One region of the Pseudomonas sp. NPDC085632 genome, then DNA from elsewhere that is predicted to be linked to it. Evidence: predicted binding sites of a transcription regulator. Region 1 holds the regulator's gene; each other region holds the start of a gene.

What was found. Region 1 encodes FliA, which starts transcription of late flagellar genes. Its sites were predicted from a motif close to CTAAAGTTTNNNNNNNNNNNGCCGNTAA; they were not measured.
Region 2: the regulator FliA is predicted to act here: its motif matches at 2,884-2,911, upstream of motA (flagellar motor stator protein MotA).
Region 3: the regulator FliA is predicted to act here: its motif matches at 3,776-3,803, upstream of flgM (flagellar biosynthesis anti-sigma factor FlgM).

What each region holds. Positions count from the first base shown of each region.
Region 1 covers NZ_JBITSX010000029.1:49,148-54,551, forward strand. The annotation lists gene ACIF4X_RS18525 (chemotaxis protein CheA) at 1-850, opposite strand, end outside; gene ACIF4X_RS18530 (protein phosphatase CheZ) at 905-1,693, opposite strand; gene ACIF4X_RS18535 (chemotaxis response regulator CheY) at 1,712-2,083, opposite strand; gene fliA (RNA polymerase sigma factor FliA) at 2,250-2,990, opposite strand; gene fleN (flagellar synthesis regulator FleN) at 2,987-3,817, opposite strand; gene flhF (flagellar biosynthesis protein FlhF) at 3,934-5,274, opposite strand; gene flhA (flagellar biosynthesis protein FlhA) at 5,286-5,404, opposite strand, start outside.
Region 2 covers NZ_JBITSX010000026.1:23,479-28,882, reverse strand. The annotation lists gene asd (archaetidylserine decarboxylase) at 1-398, opposite strand, end outside; gene rhdA (thiosulfate sulfurtransferase) at 417-1,232, opposite strand; gene ACIF4X_RS17380 (HDOD domain-containing protein) at 1,275-2,813, opposite strand; gene motA (flagellar motor stator protein MotA) at 2,980-3,831, shown strand; gene motB (flagellar motor protein MotB) at 3,835-4,908, shown strand; gene ACIF4X_RS17365 (sterol desaturase family protein) at 5,000-5,404, shown strand, end outside.
Region 3 covers NZ_JBITSX010000040.1:44,253-49,656, forward strand. The annotation lists gene flgC (flagellar basal body rod protein FlgC) at 1-258, opposite strand, end outside; gene flgB (flagellar basal body rod protein FlgB) at 262-669, opposite strand; gene cheR (protein-glutamate O-methyltransferase CheR) at 1,040-1,867, opposite strand; gene ACIF4X_RS21685 (chemotaxis protein CheV) at 1,914-2,846, opposite strand; gene flgA (flagellar basal body P-ring formation chaperone FlgA) at 2,929-3,690, shown strand; gene flgM (flagellar biosynthesis anti-sigma factor FlgM) at 3,839-4,165, shown strand; gene ACIF4X_RS21700 (flagella synthesis protein FlgN) at 4,214-4,681, shown strand; gene ACIF4X_RS21705 (flagellar brake protein) at 4,770-5,404, shown strand, end outside.

The DNA.
Region 1 (5,404 bases):
CGCTGATCAGATCGCTGCCGGCAGCGGCGGCCACCGGTGCGGCCGGCGCAGGCGCCGAGGCGATTGCCGACTCCAGTGCATCGACGGCAAAGTTGCCTTTACCGTGCAACTGATCGAGCAGGGCTTCGAATTCGTCGTCGGTGATGTCCGAGCTGTCGCCCTTGGCCGGTGCCGCAGGGGCTGCGGCCGCTGGTGCAACCGCGTCCACCGCGAACTGGCCCTTGCCGTGCAACTGATCGAGCAACGACTCGAATTCGGCATCGGTAATTTCATCGCTCGCGGCTTCAGCGGCCGTTTGCGCGGGGGCAGCAGCGGCCGGGGCTTCAGCTTCGGCCTTGACGGCGTTCAGCGAGTCCAGCAGCTGTTCAAATTCGTTATCGGTGATGTCGCCCGAGTCGCCTTCGACGACCAGATCTTCAATCATCTCGGCCACCGGCGAAGCCGGGGCTGCATCCGCCGATTGCGGTTCGGCCAGGCGCGCCAGAGCGGCCAGCAGTTCCGGGGTGGCGGCGGTGATCGGTGCGCGTTCACGGACTTCGCTGAACATGCTGTTCACCGCGTCCAGTGCTTCGAGCACCACGTCCATCAGTTCTGCATCAACGCGACGCTCACCCTTACGCAGGATGTCGAACACGTTTTCGGCGATGTGACAGCACTCCACCAGCTCGTTGAGCTGAAGGAAGCCGGCGCCCCCTTTTACAGTGTGGAAACCGCGAAAAATTGCGTTGAGCAGATCTGCGTCATCCGGTCGGCTTTCCAGCTCGACCAGTTGCTCGGACAGTTGCTCAAGAATCTCGCCGGCCTCAACCAGGAAATCCTGAAGGATCTCTTCATCGGCGCCGAAGCTCATTAATGGGGTGCTCCTACAGGTCTAAAAACCCAAAAAACCTAAAATTCCAAAACTCTAGAACCCGAGGCTGGATAACAAATCGTCCACATCGTCCTGACCGGACACAACGTCTTCTCGTTTATCGGCATGAATCTGCGGACCTTCACCCTGCGAGAGATGTTTTTGTGGATCTTTTTCTGCAAGCATCGCGGCACGGTCATGTTCGATGCCCGCAAAGCGGTCGACCTGACTGGCCATGAGCACGAGTTTGAGCAAATTGCTTTCGACTTCGGTGACCAGTTGGGTCACACGCTTGATCACCTGACCGGTCAGGTCCTGGTAATCCTGGGCCAGCAGGATGTCGTTGAGATTGCTCGACACCGCACGGTTGTCCGTGCTGCTGCGTGACAGAAAACCGTCGACCCGGCGCGCCAGCTCGCGGAACTCTTCAGCCCCGACCTCGCGACGCATGAAGCGACCCCAATCGGCGCTCAAGGTCTGGGCTTCATCAGCCAGACTGTTGACCACCGGCGTGGCGCTTTCCACCAGATCCATGGTGCGGTTGGCCGCGGCCTCTGTCAGCTTGACCACATAGCCCAGGCGTTCGGTGGCGTCGGTGATTTGCGACACTTCCTCGGCCTGCGGCATGTTCGGGTCGATCTGGAAGTTGACGATCGCACTGTGCAGTTCACGTGTGAGCTTGCCCACTTCCTGGTACAGGCCACGGTCACGGGTCTGATTGAGCTCATGGATCAGTTGCACAGCGTCGCCGAACCTGCCTTTTTCAAGGCTTTCGACCAGTTCGACGGCGTGTTTTTTCAGGGTCGACTCGAAATCGCCCTGTGAAGATTCGTTATGCTCCATAGCTCCCCCGCGCGTTCATCAGCCGATGCGTTCGAAAATCTTCTCGATTTTGTCTTTCAACGCCTGAGCCGTGAAAGGTTTGACGACGTAGCCGTTTACACCGGCCTGAGCGGCTTCAATGATCTGCTCGCGCTTGGCTTCTGCAGTCACCATCAGCACGGGCAGGTGCTTGAGTTTTTCATCGGCACGCACGTGGCGCAGCAGGTCGATACCGGTCATGCCCGGCATGTTCCAGTCCGTTACCAGAAAGTCGATGCTGCCGCTGTTGAGCACTGGAATGGCAGTCACGCCATCGTCAGCCTCGACGGTGTTGGTGAACCCAAGATCACGCAGCAGGTTCTTGATGATCCGCCGCATCGTTGAGAAGTCATCAACGATGAGGATTTTCATGTCTTTGTTCAATTCGACCTCCAAGCAGTCTTAAACGCGCCCAGCACCTGGACGCGCCACTTCAATCAATCGGCGCAGCACTCGAAGACTGTCTGGAGCACAACAGAGCAAGACCGGTGCCGTTCATCACCGCACCAGCCTCGTTCGCAGTGTCCCCACACTGCCTTCAGCGCGCTCGCCACTCCCCCAAACGCCCCCGCAAACGGGCCGCGCACTGGCTGTGTAACTGGCTGACCCGCGATTCACTGACGCCAAGGACTTCACCGATCTCCTTGAGGTTCAGCTCTTCGTCGTAGTACAGCGCCAACACCAGTCGCTCACGCTCCGGCAAATTGGCAATCGCGTCCGCCAACGCTGCCTGGAAACGTTCATCTTCCAGATCGCGTGACGGCTCAAGATGAGCACTCGCGCCATCCTCGTGCAGCCCTTCGTGTTCGCCGTCCTGCAACAGGTCGTCGAAACTGAACAGGCGACTGCCCAAGGTGTCATTCAAAATCCCGTAGTAATCGTCGAGACTCAATTGGAGTTCGGCCGCAACCTCGTGATCTTTAGCATCACGGCCGGTTTTAGCTTCAATTGAGCGAATCGCGTCGCTCACCATCCGGGTATTGCGGTGAACCGAGCGTGGCGCCCAGTCCCCTTTGCGCACTTCGTCGAGCATCGCGCCGCGGATTCGTATGCCCGCGTACGTTTCGAAACTGGCGCCTTTGCTGGCGTCGTATTTGGTCGAGACTTCGAGCAGGCCGATCATCCCGGCCTGGATCAAATCTTCAACCTGCACACTGGCCGGCAAGCGTGCCAGCAAGTGATAGGCAATGCGTTTGACCAGTGGCGCGTAACGCTCGATCAGTTCGTACTGCGCGTCACGTGCCGACTTCTTGTAGTAGTTCATACCGCTTGCGGTCATAGCACGGGCCCTGCCGTTTGCTGCACGAGGCGCTCGACGAAAAACTCAAGGTGGCCACGCGGGTTGGCGGGCAGCGGCCAGGTATCGACCTTCTGCGCGATCGCCTTGAACGCCAGCGCGCACTTGGAACGCGGGAAGGCTTCGTACACCGCACGCTGCTTCTGCACCGCTTTACGCACGCTTTCGTCGTAAGGCACGGCGCCGACGTATTGTAGGGCCACGTCAAGGAAACGATCCGTGACCTTGGTCAACTTGGCGAACAGATTGCGCCCTTCCTGCGGGCTCTGCGCCATGTTGGCGAGGACGCGGAAGCGGTTCATGCCGTAATCGCGGTTAAGCAGTTTGATCAGTGCGTAGGCATCAGTGATCGAGGTTGGCTCGTCGCAGACCACCAGCAACACTTCCTGGGCTGCGCGAACAAAACTGACTACCGAGTCACCAATACCCGCAGCGGTGTCGATCACCAGCACGTCGAGATTGTCGCCGATGTCGCTGAACGCCTGAATCAGGCCGGCGTGCTGCGCCGGGCTCAGGTGCACCATGCTCTGGGTGCCGGACGCGGCCGGCACAATGCGAATCCCGCCGGGGCCTTGCAACAGAACGTCGCGCAGCTCACAGCGGCCTTCGATGACGTCGGCCAGCGTGCGTTTGGGGGTCAGCCCCAGCAGAACGTCGACGTTCGCCAGCCCCAGATCGGCGTCCAGCAACATGACCCGACGGCCAAGCTCTGCCAGCGCCAGGGACAAGTTCACTGACACGTTAGTCTTGCCGACGCCACCTTTGCCGCCGGTCACCGCGATCACCTGTACGGGATGCATGCTGCCCATGTTATTTCTTTACCTTGTCTTGCATAGACGGAGGCCACATTACTGGCTGCGCGTTCACAACCGGAACAATGCATGGCAGACCATCGATGTAGGTACAAAAACTGTTCATGAATACCTCAGCCTACCTGCTTGGTCGGGCTGTGATAGATATCAGCGAACATGTCGGCCATGGCTTCTTCGCTGGGTTCTTCCTGCATTTGCACGCTGACGGCGCGGCTGACCAATTGATGACGGCGCGGCAGATGCAAATCATCCGGGATCCGTGGGCCATCGGTCAGGTACGCGACCGGCAATTCATGACTGATCGCCAGGCTTAACACTTCGCCAAGGCTGGCCGTTTCATCCAGTTTAGTCAGGATGCACCCGGCGAGCCCGCAACGCTTGTAACTGTGATAAGCGGCGGTTAGAACCTGTTTCTGGCTGGTGGTTGCCAAGACCAGATAATTTTTTGAGCGAATGCCACGCCCGGCCAGACTTTCGAGCTGCATGCGCAGGGCCGGATCGCTGGCTTGCAGGCCGGCAGTATCGATCAACACCACGCGTTTGCGCAGCAGTGGATCCAGCGCTTGCACCAGCGATTGGCCCGGGTCGACGTGAGTCACCGGCACATTGAGAATGCGCCCCAGCGTCTTCAGTTGTTCCTGCGCGCCGATACGGAAACTGTCCATGCTCACCAGCGCCACATTCTGCGCGCCGTACTTGAGCACGTAGCGTGCGGCCAGTTTGGCCAGCGTGGTGGTCTTGCCCATGCCGGCAGGGCCGACCATGGCAATCACACCGCCCTCTTCCAGTGGCTCGACTTCCGGGACGGCAATCATCCGTGCCAGGTGCGCGAGCAGCATGCGCCAGGCCTGACGCGGCTCTTCGATATCAGTGATCATCGCCAGCAGATCGCGCGACAACGGGCCGGACAGGCCGATACGTTGCAGACGACGATACAGGTTGGCTTGCGCCGGACGGCTGCCTTGCAGCTGATTCCAGGCCAGGGTGCCGAGCTGGACTTCCATCAGCTCGCGCAGGCTGTTCAATTCAAAGCGCATCGAATCCAGGGCACGCGGATCAACACCGCCGGAGGACTGCGCAGGCGCCGGGGCCGGACGCGCCGGAGCGGCGTAAGTCGGCTCGGTCAGCGGTTCAGCAGCGGTCAACGGCAGGCCGGCCGTCAACGGCAGCCCGGCGAAAATCTGGCGATTGCTGTTGCCGTCGGCTTCGCCACGCAGGCTCAACTCGGCCTGAGCGGTGACGATGCGCGACTGGGTCTTGCGCAGCTCATCTTCGAGTTCCATGTTCGGAACCCGTGGCGCCAGCGCCGACAGCTTGTAATCCAGTGCCGCCGTCAGCTCGACACCGCCGGCAATGCGGCGGTTGCCAATGATGGCGGCATCAGCGCCCAGCTCATCACGAACCAGCTTCATGGCCTGACGCATATCGGCGGCAAAGAAACGCTTAACTTGCATAAACCACTACCTCAGCCGTTGGGCCCTACTGTCGCAACGATGGTCACTTGCTTGTTGTCCGGTATTTCCTGGTAGGCCAGCACATGCAGCCCAGGGACTGCGAGGCGGCCAAAGCGCGAGAGCATCGCGC
Region 2 (5,404 bases), on a different contig from region 1:
AAGTCGCCGCCCATGAACGGTGCCGCGTTGGCCGCGTCACCGCCGAGCAGTTCGAGCACGCTGAAGCTGTGGCCCTTGGCCTGGAACACGCGACCGTGTTCGATCGGGCCGAGTTGGCTGACTGCCCCGTCGGCCGGGCTGAGGATTGCGCCCGGGGTTTCATCCAGTGGACGCGCGCCGTCTTTCAGGGCGCGGGTGAAGAAGGCGTTGAAGTGCTCGTAAGCGGTCAGGTCTTCGACCAGCGCTTGCGACATGTCCACCTGATAACGCTTGGCGAACCACTGGGTGAACGCATTTTTGAACCAGCGCACGCGGCACTCGGCAATGCAGCCGGCGAGGCGCGACAGCAGGTGATGAGGCAGTAGGTACTGGCTGAGGATAAACAGACGCTCTTTCATTAGTTGTCCTTAAAAACCTTAAATCTCGACGGGCGTATCAGGGTGGTTACCCCATTCGCCCCAGGAACCGGCGTAGCCCTTGACCCGCGGATAACCGAGGGACTTGGCCACCAGATAAGTGAAGCCCGACCGGTGATGGGTCTGGCAGTGGGTAATGATTTCTTTGTCCTTGGTGATCCCGAGATCGTCGAGGATCTGCGGCATGTCCGTGCGAATGCGCAGCTGACGCGCCTTGTCCATGCCCGCTGTCCACTCGAAGTTGACCGCGCCGGGGATGTGCCCGGCCTTGGCGGCCAGGACTTTCTCGCCGGAATACTCCAGCGGCCCGCGCGCATCCCAGATCGCCAGATCGGCAGCACCGAGACGGCTTTGCAGATATTCGCGCGTGGCAGTCGGCTCGTCGTGCAAGGTCAACGGCAGCGGGCCACCGACGGCTGCTGGCACCTGGATCGACATCGGCATGCCATCTGCCAGCCATGCCGGCAGACCACCGTCTATATAGTGGTACTTGTCATGACCGATGACGTCGAGCAGCCAGATGAAGCGCCCGGCCCAGCCGCCGCCTTCGTCGTCATAGACCACATAGACCGCGTCCTTGCGATGGCCCAGCTCACCGAACAAGGCTTCCAGATCGGCTTTGGCCGGCAGCAAACCTGGCGCCGGCGGCTGGCCGAGCTGGGTACGTTTCGGATCGACAAAGCGTGCACCGGGAAGGTGACCTTCGGTGTAGCGCGCGGGACTGGTCAGGTCCACCAGAATCAGGTTGCTGGCCTCCAGCCGAGGAAGCAAGTCGCTCGGTTCGATGACGAGCGGCAAGCCAGAGAAGTCAGACATGTGAGGTCTCCAGAGCACAAAGGGGAGGATTGTAGCGCAGCCTCATCGGCCACGGCTGCTAAAGCTGTGCAGGGCTTTTTCGATGCACTGGGCGGTTTTACCAAAGGCTTGCACGGTGATGTCGGCGAACGGCCCGCCGCCCTGATCGGCGACGACGATCATGATCACTCGGCCGTTATTGACCAGTGAACGCAGGAATAGATGCTCGCCGCGAAACAGCGTGCGCAGGCTCGCCGGTAGCAGCGCGGAGAACTGCGCATTGTTCTCCGGCGTGATCCGCACCTGCGCCTGTTGCGCAAGCAGCCGTTGCAGAACCTTGCTCTGGCTGACGACAAAATTCAGCGCCGCCGCTTCTTTCGGCAAACCATAGGTTTGCTGCACGCGCAGACTGGATTGCGTACGATCGGCCATCAGGATCATCACCCGGCGCATGCCGCTGGCGGCCAAGGCATCGCGCGCGGCGACGGTCAGGCTCATGGCATTGGTGAAGCGGCTCGGTTCGGCGAGCAGTTCGGCGCATTGCTTGCGCCACTGGCCCAGGTCTTCAGCGGTGGGCGCGGCGGCAGGCAACATGCCGGCCGGCAAACGACGGGTGCCCCACGGCCACAGCAATGAAACCGCCGGGTGCCACAAGTCCGGCATCGCATGATGGCGCGCGCTGTTCGCGGCTTGCTGGTGCAACTGTTGTTGCACTTCATCCATGGAAATCTGCAGATACAGGCTGGTCAGGTACTGCCAGCGTTCGCTGTGTGGACTGTCCCAGGCCTGTTGCGCCGACAGCGCCAGACCATTGGCCAGCAGCACGGTATTGGCCGGCTGATTGAGCCAGCGGCGCAACGTCGGATCATCGTCGAGGCGATTCTGCTGGCGCAGCGGATGTTCGCTGTCGCGGGCGATGCGCAGCACCTTCACCAGTTCGCGTTGCTCACTGAGCAGCAGTTTATAGCCCTGCTGCACCCAGATCGGCAGGTGCCAGGCCTCGACCAGCGCTTCGGCGATTTTCAGCAGGCGCACGCCGAATAATTGCTTTTCGACCGTATGCGCCGATTCACCCTTGTGGATAACCCGCAGTTCCCACTCTTCTAGCAATTGCGGATAGGTCAGCGCCAATGGCCATAGCGGCGACAGAAACAACAGGCTGCCCCAATGAATGTCCTGCCACAGCCGCGCCAGGCGACTGGCAAAGAAACCGTTGGCCTGTTGCGTCGCGTGCTGACTGATCATCTGCAATTGGCGCAGGGCCTTGGGGATTTGCATCAGCGGTTCGGCGGGGAGTCGCGCGAGCAATTCTTCGGTGCGGGCGAGGCCCAGACGATTGATCGCCACCTCAAGATTTTCTGCCGGCGTGGCCATGGTGCCGTGGGTGTGACGATTCGCCTCACGGATGATGCTCAAGGCCAGTGCCGGGCTGTCCTGCATCAGGTCGGCGATGTCGCGCAGCGAGCTGCGATTGTCACGGATCGCGCGGCAGACTTTGTCGTGAGCCTCTTGCGGGACGGGCAGTCGCACGCCATCGAGCAACTTTACCCAGCCGTCGAGGGTGGTCGGTTTTGCGTGTGGGACGTTCGTTTCATTAGCCATGTCTGGACGGGATCTTCACTGACTGTAGACGCGCCCGGCATGGGCTAAATTGGCTTTTCGCCTGAACTGGCTATAGTCTGGCGCAGTTTTGCCGATAAGTAGAAGAAGAGATTTTTTAACTTCCGAATATGACCTTGAACCCGACTTAAGTAAGTACTTTCTACCTATGGCTAAAATTATCGGCATCATCGTCGTATTCGCGAGCGTGCTCGGCGGATACGTGCTCTCCCACGGCAAGATTGCCGCCCTGATCCAGCCTTTCGAGGTGATGATCATCGGTGGTGCTGCACTCGGTGCATTCCTGCAGGCCAACCCTGGCTACATGACGATGCACGTGCTCAAGAAATCCCTGAGCATGTTCAGTTCGCGCTTCAGCCACACGTTCTATCTGGAAGTGCTCGGGCTGATCTACGAGATCCTCAACAAGAGCCGCCGCGAAGGCATGATGGCCATCGAAGGCGACATCGAAGATGCCGCTGCGAGCCCGATCTTCGCCAAGTACCCGGCCGTGCTCAAAGACGAGCGCATGACCGCGTTCATCTGCGACTACCTGCGCATCATGTCGTCCGGCAACATGGCCCCGCACGAGCTCGAAGGCTTGTTCGACATGGAGCTGTACAGCCTGAAGGAAGACCTTGAGCACCCATCGCATGCAGTGAATGGCATCGCCGACGCCATGCCCGGTTTCGGTATCGTCGCGGCGGTACTCGGTATCGTGGTGACCATGGCCTCGCTGGGTGAAGGCGATCAGAAGTCCATCGGTCTGCACGTGGGTGCGGCACTGGTCGGTACCTTCTTCGGTATTCTCGCGGCGTACGGTTTCTTTGGCCCGCTGGCACATTCCCTTGCCCACGATGCCAAGGAAGAACTGAACGTCTATGAAGCCATCAAGGCTTCGCTGGTGGCTTCGGCTTCCGGCATGCCGCCATCGTTGGCGGTCGAGTTCGGTCGCAAGGTGCTGTACCCGGCCCACCGTCCAAGCTTTGCCGAGCTGGAACAAGCCGTTCGCGGTCGCTAAGCCATGGAAAATAATCAGCCGATTATCATCAAGCGCGTCAAGCGCATAGCCGGCGGGCATCACGGCGGGGCGTGGAAAATCGCCTTCGCCGACTTCGCCACGGCGATGATGGCGTTCTTCCTGGTGTTGTGGCTGTTGTCCACGGCAACGCCGGAGCAGAAGATCGCCATCGCCGGTTACTTCAAGGACCCGGTCGGCTTCTCCGAAAGCGGCACGCCATACATCATCGACCTGGGCGGTACGCCGACTTTGGCGCCGGAAAACACCCTCAACCCTGAGGTGAAATCTCAACCGCAGCCTGACAAGGTCACGGTCGACACCGAGCAAGTTGAAGGCATGGCCGAGCAGGTCGAGAAGGAGCGTCTGGAACTGCTCCTGCAAGAACTGCAGAACAAGGTCGACGAGAACCCGCAACTGCAGAAATTCAAGGATCAGATTCTCTTCGAGATCACGCCGAACGGCTTGCGCATCCAGATCATGGACGCCGAGAACCGGCCGATGTTCGACTCCGGTTCTGCACGCCTGAAGCCGTACTTCGAAGACATCCTGCTGGCGATGGCCGACACCATCAAAGCTGTGCCGAACAAGATCAGCATCAGCGGTCACACTGACGCCAAGCCGTACACCGGCACCGGCGATTTCGGTAACTGGGAACTGTCGGCCAACCGCGCCAACGCTGCACGTCGTGCCTTGGTCGCCGGCAGCTATCCGGATGCGCAAGTGGCGCGGGTCGTCGGTTATGCCTCGTCGGCGCTGTTCGACAAGGAAAACCCGTTCAACCCGGTCAATCGCCGTATCGACATTGTGGTGCTGACCAAAAAAGCCCAGGCGGCCATCGAAGGTTCGCAAGGTGCGGATCCGGCGAAGCCGGCGGATCAGGGTCAGAACGGTGCTGCTCCGGCAGCGCCTGTCGACCCGAATGCACTGCCGGCGGATCAGCAACCGGTGCCAGCGCACGAACTGCGCGAACGTCTGAACCTGTTCGACGACGCCGCGCCGAAACCGGCCCAGCCGGGGAGTGCGGCGCCAGCGCCTGCTCCCCCAGCCACTGCCCCGGCCCCCGCGCCGAAGCAGTGATCCACAAAAAGCCACGGTCACCGTGGCTTTTTTGTATCTGCCTGCGTCGCAATGACCAGTCGCAGTTTTCGCAATCACGGAAGATCAGTAAATGGAAAGACTCAAAGCCTATTTTCAACGGCATGGCAACGCACCCTTCAAATTTGGCGAGGGGCGGGTCAGTGGCTATATTTCCGCCACCCTCGGGCTGTTGAGCCTGCTGGCGGTGTTCTGCTTCCTGTTTCCCGAATGGCTGACCACGGCTGAGTTGCGCAAGGTCTATGACGAGCAGTTCGCGAGGACCACGCTGTTGCTCGGTCTGGTGCTGTCGTTCGGTCTCGGTACCCTGAATATTCTGCTCAACAAGCGCAAACGTCTGGGGATTACCGGGTTGGTGGCGTCGGGGCTGGCGGTATTCCTTGGCGGCACCAATGTGCAGGTCAGCTCGATCGGGCAGACGCCGTACTCGCTGGGTCTGGACTGGTTTGTTTTGGCGCTGCTGGTGTCGGCCATCGTG
Region 3 (5,404 bases), on a different contig from region 1:
GTTGCTCTGGTCTTCGACCACACCGAGCACCTGTACGCCTTGACCGGCCGCGTCCTGGCTCTGGAACAGCGAATTGCTGCCGCTGTTCTGGCCGCCCTGGAACATGGTGGCGAATACCGGGTGACGGGCGCGATAGGTCTGATCGATGCTCGACGAGACGGTTTCGGCGTTGGCGATGTTCGACGCCACGGTGTTCAGGCGTGTGGTCTGTGCGCTCATGCCGCTGCCGGCAATGTTGAAAACGCTGGACAGGGACATGGGTTACTCTCCGCGCAGGGCTGACACCAGCCCTTTGAATGCGCTGATGAGCAGGGAGAAGCTGGCCTGGAAGCCGACGGCGTTTTCCGCGTAGTTCGACTGTTCCAGTTGGGCGTCCACGGTGTTCTGGTCGATCGACGGCTGCATCGGCGTGCGATACATCAGCGATTCGTCGCCGTTGCCCAGGCCTTCAGCTTCGATGTGACGGCTGTTGGTCATGTTCAGGGCGATGGTGCCGTTCGCATTTTTCTGGGTCTGTGCTTCAAGCACTTTGGAGAAATCCAGATCCCGAGCCTTGTAGTTCGGGGTGTCGGCGTTGGCGATGTTGTTGGCCAGCACTTCGGCACGCTGGGCGCGGAAGCCCAATGCCTTTTCGTGAATGCCGAGCGCTTTATCGAAGCTGATGCTCATGTCGGGAACCTTCAGGTGACCGGTTTTTCGTAACTGAGCTTTAGCAAGCGCCGTGCCAAACCGAAAAACGCCCGTAAACCGGGGCTTTGCCGGGCGTCGGCAAAGCGGCAATGCCAGAAAAGCGGCAACCGGTTTCCGCCGGATGCCGCTTTTCTGCCGCTTGCCGTCCCATCTATATCACCGCCGGACAACTGTGGGAGCGAGCTTGCTCGCGAAGGCGGTGTGTCAGCCGATGCAAATGCTGAATGTGACGGCCTCTTCGCGAGCAAGCTCGCTCCCACAGGGATTTTTGGTGTTAAGGAGAATTTCTTCGGGCATAAAAAAACGGCAGGCCTTTGCGGGCCTGCCGTTTTTTGTATTGCCGCTGCAATCACTTCGCCTGGTAAATGATCCCCGGGCTGCACTGAACCATCTGGTAATGGTCCGGCAAACCGTTCAGCGCTTCGGAAGCGCCAAGGAACAGATAACCGCCTGGCTTCAACGTGCTGTGAATGCGCAACAGGATGTCTTTCTTCACTTCGGCAGAGAAGTAGATCAACACGTTGCGGCAGAACACGATGTCGAACTTGCCCAGCGCGGCATAGCTGTCGAGCAGGTTGAACGAGCGGAATTCCACGCGGTTCTTGATCGGCGCCTTGATCACCCAACGCCCCGGCCCTTTCGGGTCGAAGTAACGCTGCAAGCGATCGGCAGACAAACCGCGACCAATCGCCAGGCTGTCGTACTCGCCCGTCTTGCAGTTGGTCAGCATCAGGCCGGACAGATCCGTGGCAACAATCTGCACACCCATCTTCAACTGGCCGAGGTTGGTCCGCTCGAACTCGTCGATCGACATCGACAGCGAGTACGGTTCCTGCCCCGACGAGCACGCCGCCGACCAGATCCGCAGACGCTGGTTGGGGCTGGCCTTGATCGCTTCAGGCAGCACCTTGTTCTTCAAGACTTCAAACGGATAGGTATCACGAAACCACAGGGTTTCGTTGGTCGTCATGGCATCGACCACCTGCTCGCGCAAACCGCTGCGCGGCTGGGTCTGGATGCGCTGAACCAGCTCACCCAGGGATTTGATGCCTTGCTGCTCCATCAGTTTGTTGAGACGGCTCGAGACCAGGTACTGCTTGTTTTCACCGAGCAAAATGCCACAGGCTTTTTCCAGGAAGACCCGGAACTGTTCGAAATCCAAATTACCCGTAGACAATGATGCCGCCTCTTAAATCGTGTTGACCGCCAGGAGCAAAGCGCTCCTAGCTGATATCTGCTGCTTTGATCCGGTCGACTACCCGGGATGCCAGGTCATCAGGACGGAATTTGGCCAAAAAGTCATCGGCACCGACTTTCTTGACCATCGCCTGATTGAATACCCCCGACAACGAAGTATGCAGGATGATATGAAGCTTTTGCATGCGCGGGTCAGCGCGAATCTCGGCCGTCAAAGTGTATCCGTCCATCTCCGGCATCTCGATGTCGGAGATCATCATCAGAAACTCTTCTTCCGGCTTCTTGCCCTCATCGACCAGCTTGCGCAGGTAATCCAGCGCCTGCTTGCCGTCGTTCAGCGCCACAACTTCGACGCCGATCGTCTGCAGGCAACGCGTCACCTGCTTGCGCGCCACCGACGAGTCATCGACCGTCAAGACACGCAACGACAGTGCCTTGGTCTGGGTCTCGACATCGACCACGCCCACCGAAATCGCTTCCGGTGTCGGCGCAACTTCCGCCAGCACTTTCTCGACGTCGATGATTTCGACTAACTGATTGTCCACCCGAGTCACAGCGGTCAGGTAATGATCGCGACCCGTGCCCTTGGGCGGTGGATGAATCTCTTCCCAGTTCATGTTGACGATGCGCTCCACCGAGCGGACCAGGAAACCCTGGGTCTTGGTGTTGTACTCCGTGATGATCACGAACGGGTTGTTCTTGTCTTTCAACGCTCCGGAACCGGTGGCCATTGCCAGATCAAGGATCGGAATGGTCGCCCCCCGGATATTTGCCACCCCGCACACGACAGGACTGGACTTGGGCATCAACGTCAGCGACGGGCACTGCAACACTTCCCGCACCTTGAACACGTTGATTCCATAGAGCTGCTGGCCGTCGAGACGGAACAACAACAGCTCCAGGCGATTCTGCCCTACCAGTTGCGTGCGCTGGTTTACCGAATCCATTACACCAGCCATGCCCAGACTCCTACACCAACGCCAAGTGTTGTTGCGACGCACATTCATTGCTAAACGGCACGGCGCTTGCTTTTTAACTCGTATGAACGCTCAAACGACATTTTTCCGACACCTGACATCCCGCGCTCGCAAAAGCCTTTGCGCGATGTCAGCCGTCTGCTGCTTTTTCGCTGGCAGCCCTGCCATTGCTGATGCGGTTACCTTGCCTGACATGCTTATCGGCGTCACTCAGGGCTTTCTTGAGTTCACCGTAGAAGACTATCTGGCTACCAGTCAAACGGAAGGCCGCTACGAAATCGAAGTAAACCAGCTCGACCCCCGTATGCGCATGCCTATGTGCGACAAGGAATTGACAGCCACTCTGGAGAGCCCGGCGCGTCCGCTGGGCCGGGTAACGGTCAAGGTTCGCTGTGAAGGCGCCTCGCCCTGGACCGTGTTCGTGCCCGCTCAAGTCCGCCTGTTTCGCGAGATTGTGACGACCACACGCCCACTGAAACGCGCCGGGATTATCGAGCCGCAAGACGTAACCTTGCGAGAGCGCGACGTAAGCACGATCAACCAAGGCTTTCTGACCTCGGTAGACGAAGCGATCGGGCAGAAATTAACCCGACCAACGGTAGCCGATCAGGTCATTACCCTGGTTCATCTGGAACAGGCCGAAGTCATTCGCAAGGGCGATCAAGTGGTCATCACTGCGCGCAGCGGCACGCTCGCCGTGCGCATGCCCGGCGAAGCGCTGGCCAATGGCGGTTTGAAAGAACAGATCCGCGTGAAAAACCTCAACTCGCAACGGGTCATCAAGGCGCAAGTCACCGCGCCCGGCCAAGTGGAAGTCGCGATGTAGAAAACTGGCGCTGACCCCGGCTGTTCCCTAAACTGTGCTGCAGCAGGACACGCGCCGGCGCATGCAAGGCTCATTGTAAATGTGCCTAAAGTTTTCCAGGGGATGGCCGAAAACATGGCAAGCGTCCAAATTCCCAGAGGTTTTTATCATGGTCATCGATTTCAGCCGTTTGAACAGCTCCTCGTCACTTACGGGCAGTACACGTACCAGCAACGCCAAGGAAACCGCCGAAACCGGTACCTCTGCGCCGCTGAATACCCAGGCCGAAACGGCCGGTACCGCAAAAAGCGGGGAATCGGTACACCTCAGCAATGAGGCTCAACAGTTGCAGAAGGTCACTGACAAGCTGCGCGATCAGCCTGCTGTCGACAAAGCCCGAGTGGCCGAGTTGAAAGCCGCGATTGCCGATGGCAGCTATAAAGTCGACAGCAACCGTGTAGCCAGCAAACTGCTCAACTTCGAAGCCCAGCGCTAGGCCTTTGCCAGCGCGAGGCTTTTGGACGCTTAACACCCAAGGCCAGCCATGCACGACACTAATTTATTGCAACTGATCAACGACGACTTTGCTCCAGCTCAACAATTGCTGGCGTTGCTGCAAACCGAATCCCTCGCGTTGCACGGTCGTGACATGCCCCTGCTGGAAGAAATTCTGGCGCACAAACAGGCATTGATCATTCTGCTTGAACAGCATGGCCGCAAACGCAGCGAAATCCTCGCCAGCCTCAACCTGCCGACCGATCGCACAGGTCTTGAGCAACTGGCCAGCCAGTCGAGCATTGGCGAGCAGCTGTTGACGCAAGGCGATGCATTGACCGATCTGATCGCTCAATGCCAGGCCGCCAACGTCAAGAATGGCCAGTCCATTCAGATCCAGCAGGCCGCCACGGCCAATCAGTTGAAGATCCTCACCGGTGGCGAAGCGCCGGCGCTGTATAACGCCAGCGGTACTTTTGCCAAACCTGCCATACCGCGTCCGCTCAGCCAGGCATGAGCCGTTGATGCGCCAGCTCTATCAACCCGCGAAACATGCTGGCAAAATGCTGGCTAGTCGTCATATTTTGTCTGGAGATTGATAAACCGTGTCCAACGCCCTCAGCGCGGATGATGCTCCGCAGCCCCCTAAGGTGCTCACCACGCCACTGGAAATCTCCAGCAACCTGCGCCAGCTGCAAGAAAGCCACGATCCGCTGATCATCACCTTTCATGAGCGCAGCCAGCGCTTCCAGAGCTATCTGATCAAAGTCGACCGCGACAGCGCTTCGATCGCGCTGGACGAGATGATCCCGCGTGATGGCGAACGCTTCCTGCTGGCCGGCGAACCGTTCAGGGTTGAAGGTTTTCACGAAGGTGTGCGCATTGCCTGGGAATGCACCGGCACGCTGAACATCGAAGAGTCCGAAGGTGACCGCTTCTACACCGGCGAGTTGCCGACCGAGGTGGTTTACCACCAGCGCCGCAATGCATTCCGTGCTGCGCTGAAACTGACTGATCTGGTCAGCGTTGAACTGGGCGGCGAAAAGCTCAAGGCGCCGATCAACGGCAAACTGCTGGATATCTCCGCGACCGGCTGCAAGCTGCGTTTCGAAGGCGATATCACCGATCGCCTGCAATTGGGTCAGGTCTATGACCGTTTGATTGCTCCGCCACTGTTCGGCAACCAGCCGACTTCCGTCGAACTGCGCTACCTGCACTTCGAAGAAAAACTCAACATCAC